One region of the Lactococcus protaetiae genome, then DNA from elsewhere that is predicted to be linked to it. Evidence: predicted binding sites of a transcription regulator. Region 1 holds the regulator's gene; the other holds the start of a gene.
The links. Region 1 encodes NrdR, which represses ribonucleotide reductase genes. Its sites were predicted from a motif close to ACACNATATATNGTGT; they were not measured.
Positions count from the first base shown of each region.

Region 2: the regulator NrdR is predicted to act here: its motif matches at 1,883-1,898, upstream of FLP15_RS09590 (redoxin NrdH).

Region 1 covers NZ_CP041356.1:1,342,720-1,346,473, reverse strand. The annotation lists gene FLP15_RS06595 (DnaD domain protein) at 1-1,136, opposite strand, end outside; gene nrdR (transcriptional regulator NrdR) at 1,436-1,885, opposite strand; gene trmB (tRNA (guanosine(46)-N7)-methyltransferase TrmB) at 2,043-2,693, opposite strand; gene FLP15_RS06580 (phosphotransferase family protein) at 3,393-3,754, opposite strand, start outside.
Region 2 covers NZ_CP041356.1:2,009,070-2,012,823, forward strand. The annotation lists partial or broken gene parE (DNA topoisomerase IV subunit B) at 1-691, opposite strand, end outside; gene plsY (glycerol-3-phosphate 1-O-acyltransferase PlsY) at 1,203-1,841, shown strand; gene FLP15_RS09590 (redoxin NrdH) at 1,997-2,215, shown strand; gene nrdI (class Ib ribonucleoside-diphosphate reductase assembly flavoprotein NrdI) at 2,217-2,639, shown strand; gene nrdE (class 1b ribonucleoside-diphosphate reductase subunit alpha) at 3,045-3,754, shown strand, end outside.

The DNA of each region.
Region 1 (3,754 bases):
CGAATTTTCTCAAGCCTTGCAAGTTCCTCTTCACTTGTCTTATTTTCGTAGCTTGGATTTGACCACTTTGGTGCTTCTTTCACAATTTTTGTTTGTTTTTTTGTAAAGTTTTGTTTCTCTTGTGCTTTTATTTGAGCTGATTCACTACGTTCTAAGATACGCTTTACTGCCATTTCTGCGGTGAATACTTTATTTCTCATCCAATCATTTGCCAATGTATTCACAAAATTTGAAGACAGAGATGCATTTTTTTGTTGAACTAAAATATAATGAATGAGTACATTTTGGACTTCCGATGGCAGATTTTGTTTAGTGAGATTATTTAAAATCTTCCGCTCATCCCCACTTACAAAACCGCCAGCTTGACTCTTAATCTGCTGAATAAATTCGACTGGCTCGTGTGATTTACTACTCACGATAAGATCAGCAAACGCTTTGGGAAAACTTGATAATGCCACTTGTGGCTCAGAACTTGCTGACAGACTTCTTGTCAGTGCTGACAGGTTCAAAGTCTTGTCTGCATTAGCCGTACTCTCAGCTTTTTTAAAGAGTTCGTACCAGTTGAGGTCAAATTTTTCGGCGAGAGAATAAAGGCTCAGACGCTCTAAGTTTTCATTTGAGAATGTCAATCCTTGACGATCCATCAAACTCTTAAAAGCACCCATATCAAAGCTGTCAGTGCTGACAGCTGCTTTTGGTTCATTGTCAAAATCAACTTTATAAACTTCATGAAATTTTTTGGAAATATTTTGACCTTTGACTTCGATTTTTTTTGAAAGACCGGTCACTCTATTTTCACCAATCCGTGAAATCAAAAGTTGCTTGTAAAAATCATCAGATAAAAATTCATCGTAAGTCAATGGACTCTTTACATCAAAATAAAGCATCGTGTGGTCATCAAAAACTTTGACTAAGCCAAGCCCAGAAAGCTTGTCCAAACTCTCCAAAAATGGATTTAATCCAATGTTCAGATATTCCAAAAAATGAGAAATACGCCCTGTTGAAAAAGTCGTCAGCAGTTGATACAAAGCAAAAGCATTAGAACCAACAATCGGTAAATAGAGTAGCGTAAAAGTCTCGGCATCGAAGCTGATTTTTCCGCGATTCACAATGGTAAACGAATCTCCTGCTCTCATATTTTCCTCTTTTCGTGATTATTGTTTATAGCTTCTTTTGCTTTAACACTGCTTGAAAGTCAAATCTGCGCTATCTCCGAAACTTCGTTGCTCCGCTGTCCATTCGTTCTAAGTCAGAGCAAAAGGCACGCAATTCTCCGAACGGTCTCCGCTCTTTGCATTCGCTATGCAGGCAGGATGTGCTAGTCGTAATCGCACTGCGTAAAATTGAAAGTGAACGAGTTAACTCGCTCAAAAGAGCTGACGAACAAGTTTGGTTTTACTGACAACTGACAATGCTTGTCAGCACACTGACAGACTCAATTTTTCTTCGTAATGTTTTGCAAAAGTGCCTCAAGTTCGCTCACATCCTTGAAAGAACGGTAAACACTGGCAAAACGAATATAAGTAATATCATCCAGTTTTGAGAGTTCTTCCATTACAAATTCTCCAATTGTATCAGATTTCACTTCATTACGATCAAGCTGTCGAATCTTACGTTCAACATTTGCCACGATGCTTTCAATATCTTCACTTGAAACAGGACGTTTGTAAGCCGACCGTACCAAACCACGAACAATCTTTTCACGATTGAATGGTTCGCGCTTATCATCTTTTTTAATCACCAAAAGAGGCATTTCTTCAATACGTTCAAATGTCGTAAAACGAAAACCACAATTTTCACAAACTCGACGACGGCGAATAGCATCTTCAGCTTGTCTTGAATCTACAACTTTTGATTCATCAGAAGAGCATTTAGGACATCTCATCTTATCACCTTCCTTTTCTTATTTCACTTCAAACAATTTCTGATTGTTGTTGTCAGTAGATTAAATCCGACAGAAATTGAAGTAATCACTTTAAAACTTACAACGAACTACTGACAGTTTTTTGCTTCTGTCAGTATGCTGACAAACTCTACAGTCATTAACGCTTCTTAAATTTTGCTTCCAATCGATAAATCACTTGACCCTTATTTGAAAATTTCTCTTCATATTCTGTCATTACGTTAAGCGGAGCAAATTCCTCATCCTTATGCAAATCAAGCCAAACTTTTTTTAGCTCCATTCCATAATTAGTCAATGAAACTAGCGAATACTCAAACAAACCACGGTTATCAGTCTTAAAATGAATTTCACCTTCTGACCTTAAAATCTGCTCATAAGTAGCCAAAAATGCCTTATAAGTCAAGCGACGTTTTTCATGACGAGTTTTGGGCCAAGGATCAGAGAAATTCAAATAGACCTGGTCAATCTCACCCTCTTCAAAATATTCAGTCAAAGCGGCACCATCAACTAACATCATTTGCACATTTGGCAAGCCCGCTTCGAGTGCTTTGTCCAAAGCATAAGACAAAACGGACAACTGCATATCAATTGCAATATAATTAATTTCTGGATGGAGTGCTGCCATTCCCGTTGCAAATGCCCCTTTGCCACAACCTACTTCAATATGAATAGGATGATTGTTTCCAAAACGTTTTGCCCAGCGTCCCTTAAATTCTGCTGGATTTTCGACCACAATATGTGCGTTTTCGGCAAGCATCTCTGTTGCCCCTTTACGATTTCTTACGCGCATTGCTACCTCATTTTACTTCTAATACTCTTATACTTACTCTTGGCGTTGAAATTCATTTCTAAAGCTAATCTGTTTTGAAGTGATTACTTCATCAGTGGGAGATTCTTTCTCTCCCACTGATGTTAGTAGAACGAAAACAAAGCTTAGTGTTGCCTATCCCTCCACCTAAAAGAGGTGGGAGAGTTGCCAATCCGACTAGGTGCTTTAGCACCATAGCGAGGATGGACAGCGTAGCCCAAAGGGCGAAGATAGCAAACACTTGCTTGGTTAAAAACTAACAACAGATTGACGTTACTGACTAACTTCATAGTGAAAAAATCGCCATGACATGCACTTTCTACACCATTTCTCTGAACGGTCTATGTTCGTTTCACGCCACAGGCTCTATCTCCGCTTTGCTCCACCATCAACTTCACTAAGCTACTAATAGATGAAACAACTAACATATCCATTGCTGCTTTAACACAAACGACTATCCTATAAAGTGGCAAGTTCATGTGCTTTGCACACCGTTCTACGAACGGTCTACGCAACCTTGTTGTCCCACTCAAGAACAAAAGACAAAGCAACAATGCGAAGTGGCTATAGCACTGAATTACCAAGTCGGAATAGCCATTCATCAAAGCTGACAATCTACAGTATACCTCAAATCAATTGCCATAAGCCAAAAAATAGGAAGGAGACCCTAGCCTATTTTTACTAAAATAATTCACAAAAATTTCGAAGACCTAAAATTTCTTGGTTTACTTCTTTCATTTTTCCTCTAACGAGATATTCAGAAATTTGACGAAGAAAGGATAATTTTCCATACCAAGCGACCTTATCCATCAAGTCTGCCCGTGGTCTAACACCTGAGCTCATCAACCATAAACTCCAGTCTTCGTGCTGAATATAATGCGACAATACATGCGCCATATCCACCATCGAATCAGACAGAAAAACGGTGTCCCAATCCACAAGGTATATCTTTCCAGAAGCATCATCAACAAGCCAGTTTTTATGATTTACATCACCATGAACCACAACAACCTCATCATTTTGAAGCTCTGGAATTTCCTGAT
Region 2 (3,754 bases), 670 kb from region 1:
TAGGAAACAAAATCCTGTACTCCATTTTCATAATGAAACTCTGCTGATTCATCTGAACGCCTATCTTCAAGCGAAATCGTCACATCTTTCAACAAAAATGCTGATTCGTTTAATCTTTCCGAAATAATGCTATATTTGAATTCCGTTGTCGAAAAAATCGTTGAATCCGGCATAAATGTAACTTTTGTTCCCGTCTTCGACTTTGGAGCCTTACCTACTTTTTCCAATGTCGTAGCTGGATGGCCTCCATTTTCAAAACGTTGACGATAGACTATACCATCACGTGTAATCTCCACTTCAAGCCAGCTGGACAAGGCATTAACCACACTAGAGCCGACTCCGTGCAGACCACCAGAGGTTTTATAACCTCCTTGCCCAAACTTGCCCCTGCATGAAGAATTGTAAAAATAACTTCAACTGTAGGTATTCCCATGGCGTGCATCCCAACTGGCATTCCACGTCCTTCATCCTCAACAGTCATCGAACCATCTTTGTTAATGATGACAGAAATTTTATTACCAAATCCTGAAAGCGCCTCATCGACTGCATTATCTACAATTTCCCAAACCATGTGATGCAGTCCTGTACCATCAGTCGATCCAATATACATCCCTGGTCTTTTCCTTACCGCATCAAGCCCTTCTAAAACTTGAATTGCATCATCACCGTAATGATTAATATCTACAGTCATTCTTTCCTCTTATCCTTATCACATTTTTATCAATATTTTTGTTTATTTTATTGACTTTCAAAAGTCATTTTATTTTTCTATCACTTTTATAAACCCTATGTTGTTAACCAGCTTTTTAGTGCAATATCAGCAACATAACACACTTCGTACGTCATTCTTCAAAAGTCAATATATTTACAAGTTCAGAAAAATATTTACCTTGATTATTGTACCTTGTTCAGAAAGCTTTGTCAAAAGCCTATTATCAATTAATCCACATCTCTCCATTTTATATTATATCGAACTCAGTCAATAAACGCTCCATTTTATCAAACAATATGAGAAACTCTAAAAATTGAATTACACAAAGTTGCAATATGAAATACATAAAATCGCAGTAAAAGCTTCGTTCTTAATAGCAGCATTGTCATTATTCTTTACCAAAAATATGATATAATTATACAGTTAAAAGAGTTAGTATCTGATTTGAAATCAATCATACATTTTAAACGAAATAAACTTTGGAGAACTTATGCTTATTTTTATTCTTCTCATTGTCAGTTATCTTTTGGGAGCTATTCCTGCTGGTCTATGGGTCGGAAAGATTTTCTTTAAAAAAAATCTCCACGACTACGGTTCTGGAAATACAGGAACAACTAATACTTTTCGGATATTAGGCATTAAAGCTGGAATTGCAGTCTTTATGTTCGATTTACTCAAAGGTACTTTAGCCACTTTATTACCATTATTCTTTCATGTTCACGGCATATCCCCTCTAATTTTTGGACTTATCGCTGTTTTAGGACACACTTTTTCTATCTTTGACCACTTCAAAGGCGGAAAGGCTGTTGCAACTTCTGGAGGTGTTGTTCTCGGGTTTAGCCCGCTATTTCTTCTCTATCTCCTCCTTGTTTTTCTTATTGTTCTCTTCTTATTTAGTATGATTAGTCTATCAAGCATTGCAGCAGCGATTGCAGCAATTATTGGTATCCTCATTTTTCCTAGTATTAGTTTTATTCTGCCAAATTATGATTTATTATTTTCAATAATAATTTTTGTCCTCGCAATAATAATTATTGTTAGGCATAAATCTAATATAAAGCGAATTAAAAATCATACAGAATCCCTTGTCCCCTTTGGTTTTAACTTATCCAAGCAAATAAAAAAATAGGACTATATCTTGTGTCTATCTAATATTTTTTACATAATTCAACACAATATCTAGTAGTAATCATTTGACTAGATATTTTTTTTACGCTAAAATAAGACTATAAAAAATAACGAGAAAAGTAAAATAACTTTTACTCACATAAATGGGGGACTATAATGGTTACAGTATATTCAAAAAATAACTGCATGCAATGCAAAATGGTCAAAAAATGGCTTGGAGAACACGACATTTCTTTCAACGAAATAAATATTGATGAACAGCCTGAATTTGTAGAAAAAGTTATTGAAATGGGTTTTCGTGCCGCACCTGTTATCACCAAAGGTGAATTAGCTTTCTCAGGATTTCGTCCATCAGAATTAGCAAAGTTGGCTTAATATGAAACTTGTTTACTTCAGCTTGACGGGTCAAACCCGTCGCTTCGTGAGCAAAACAGACTTACCTCACGAAGAAATATTGGCAGATAGTGACTTAGAAATGAATGAAGATTTTATTCTTATCACACCAAGTTATGCCGAAGAATCACCGACTGTATCAAAATCAATTGAAGTCATGGATCCAGTATTTGATTTCATGGCCTACAATGATAATTATAAATTCTGCCGTGGAATCATCGGTACAGGCAATCGTAATTTTGCTGGAATTTATATTTTTACTGCAAAGGAAATTTCTGCCAAGTATCAAATTCCTATTTTGTACGATTTTGAGTTCAACGGAACGCCTTCTGATGTTGAAATGGTTGAAAAATTAGCTAAAAAACTTGATCAAGGAGCAAGTGTTACTTACAAAAAGCCCTTTTGATTAACTTTATTCTTCCGCTTCACATTTGTGAAGCTCCTTTAATTTTTATCTAAAACTTACAAGTCTTTTATTATGTAATTAATTTTATAATTCAGCGAGTTTGTTTTTTATTTTAAAGGAAAGCGCTTCCTGATATAGCGATTAGTTTGTTGTTACCCAACTTCATCCCCATTGGGATTGCTTCACAATCGCCTTTTGCAGACTAACTAATAAAATATATTATTTTAAAGTTAGTTTAGTAAATAACTCACTTCTATAGTTAATCCGTTGTAAAAATCCACAATGAACTAATGTCATGGTCTAACTTCATGGCGCAAAAATGGCGTTATGACATGCCAATTACAATCACCATTAATAAAATTCGATTGGATTTTAAGGTGGAACTAGTGTATTAAAAGGAGTAATATGTCTCTTAAAAATCTCAAAGATGTTACTTATTTCAAGCTCAATAATGAAATCAATATTCCTGTTAATGGTGCGATTCCATTAGCAAAAGATAAAGAAGCGATTGCTGCTTTCTTCAAAGAAAACGTTGAGCCCAATCGCTTTATTGCCGAAACTTACACGGATAAGCTCAACTGGCTTGTCCAAGAAGAATATCTAGAATCTGATTTTTTATCAAAATATGATTCAACATTTATTACAACACTTCGAAAAGAATTGACTGATTTTGGTTTCCATTTTGATTCGTTCATGGCAGCATATAAATTCTATAATCAATATGCTATGAAAAATAATGATGGTTCTCTTTATCTTGAAGACTTTGAAGACCGTGTATTGATGAATGCCCTTTACATGGGAGCTGGTGATGAAAGTTTAGCACGAAATCTCGCCTTCTCAATGATTAATCGGAGATACCAACCAGCTACACCAACATTTCTTAATGCTGGTCGCAAACGTCGCGGAGAGTTTGTTTCTTGCTTCTTATTGCAATTGACAGACGATATGAATTCTATCGGACGAACGATTAATTCTGCCTTACAACTTTCTAAAAATGGTGGTGGTGTTGGTCTTAATTTGACGAATCTACGTGCTGCTGGTGCCCCAATCAAGGGATATGATGGTGTTGCAGCAGGTGTTGTGCCTGTCATGAAACTTTTTGAAGATTCTTTCTC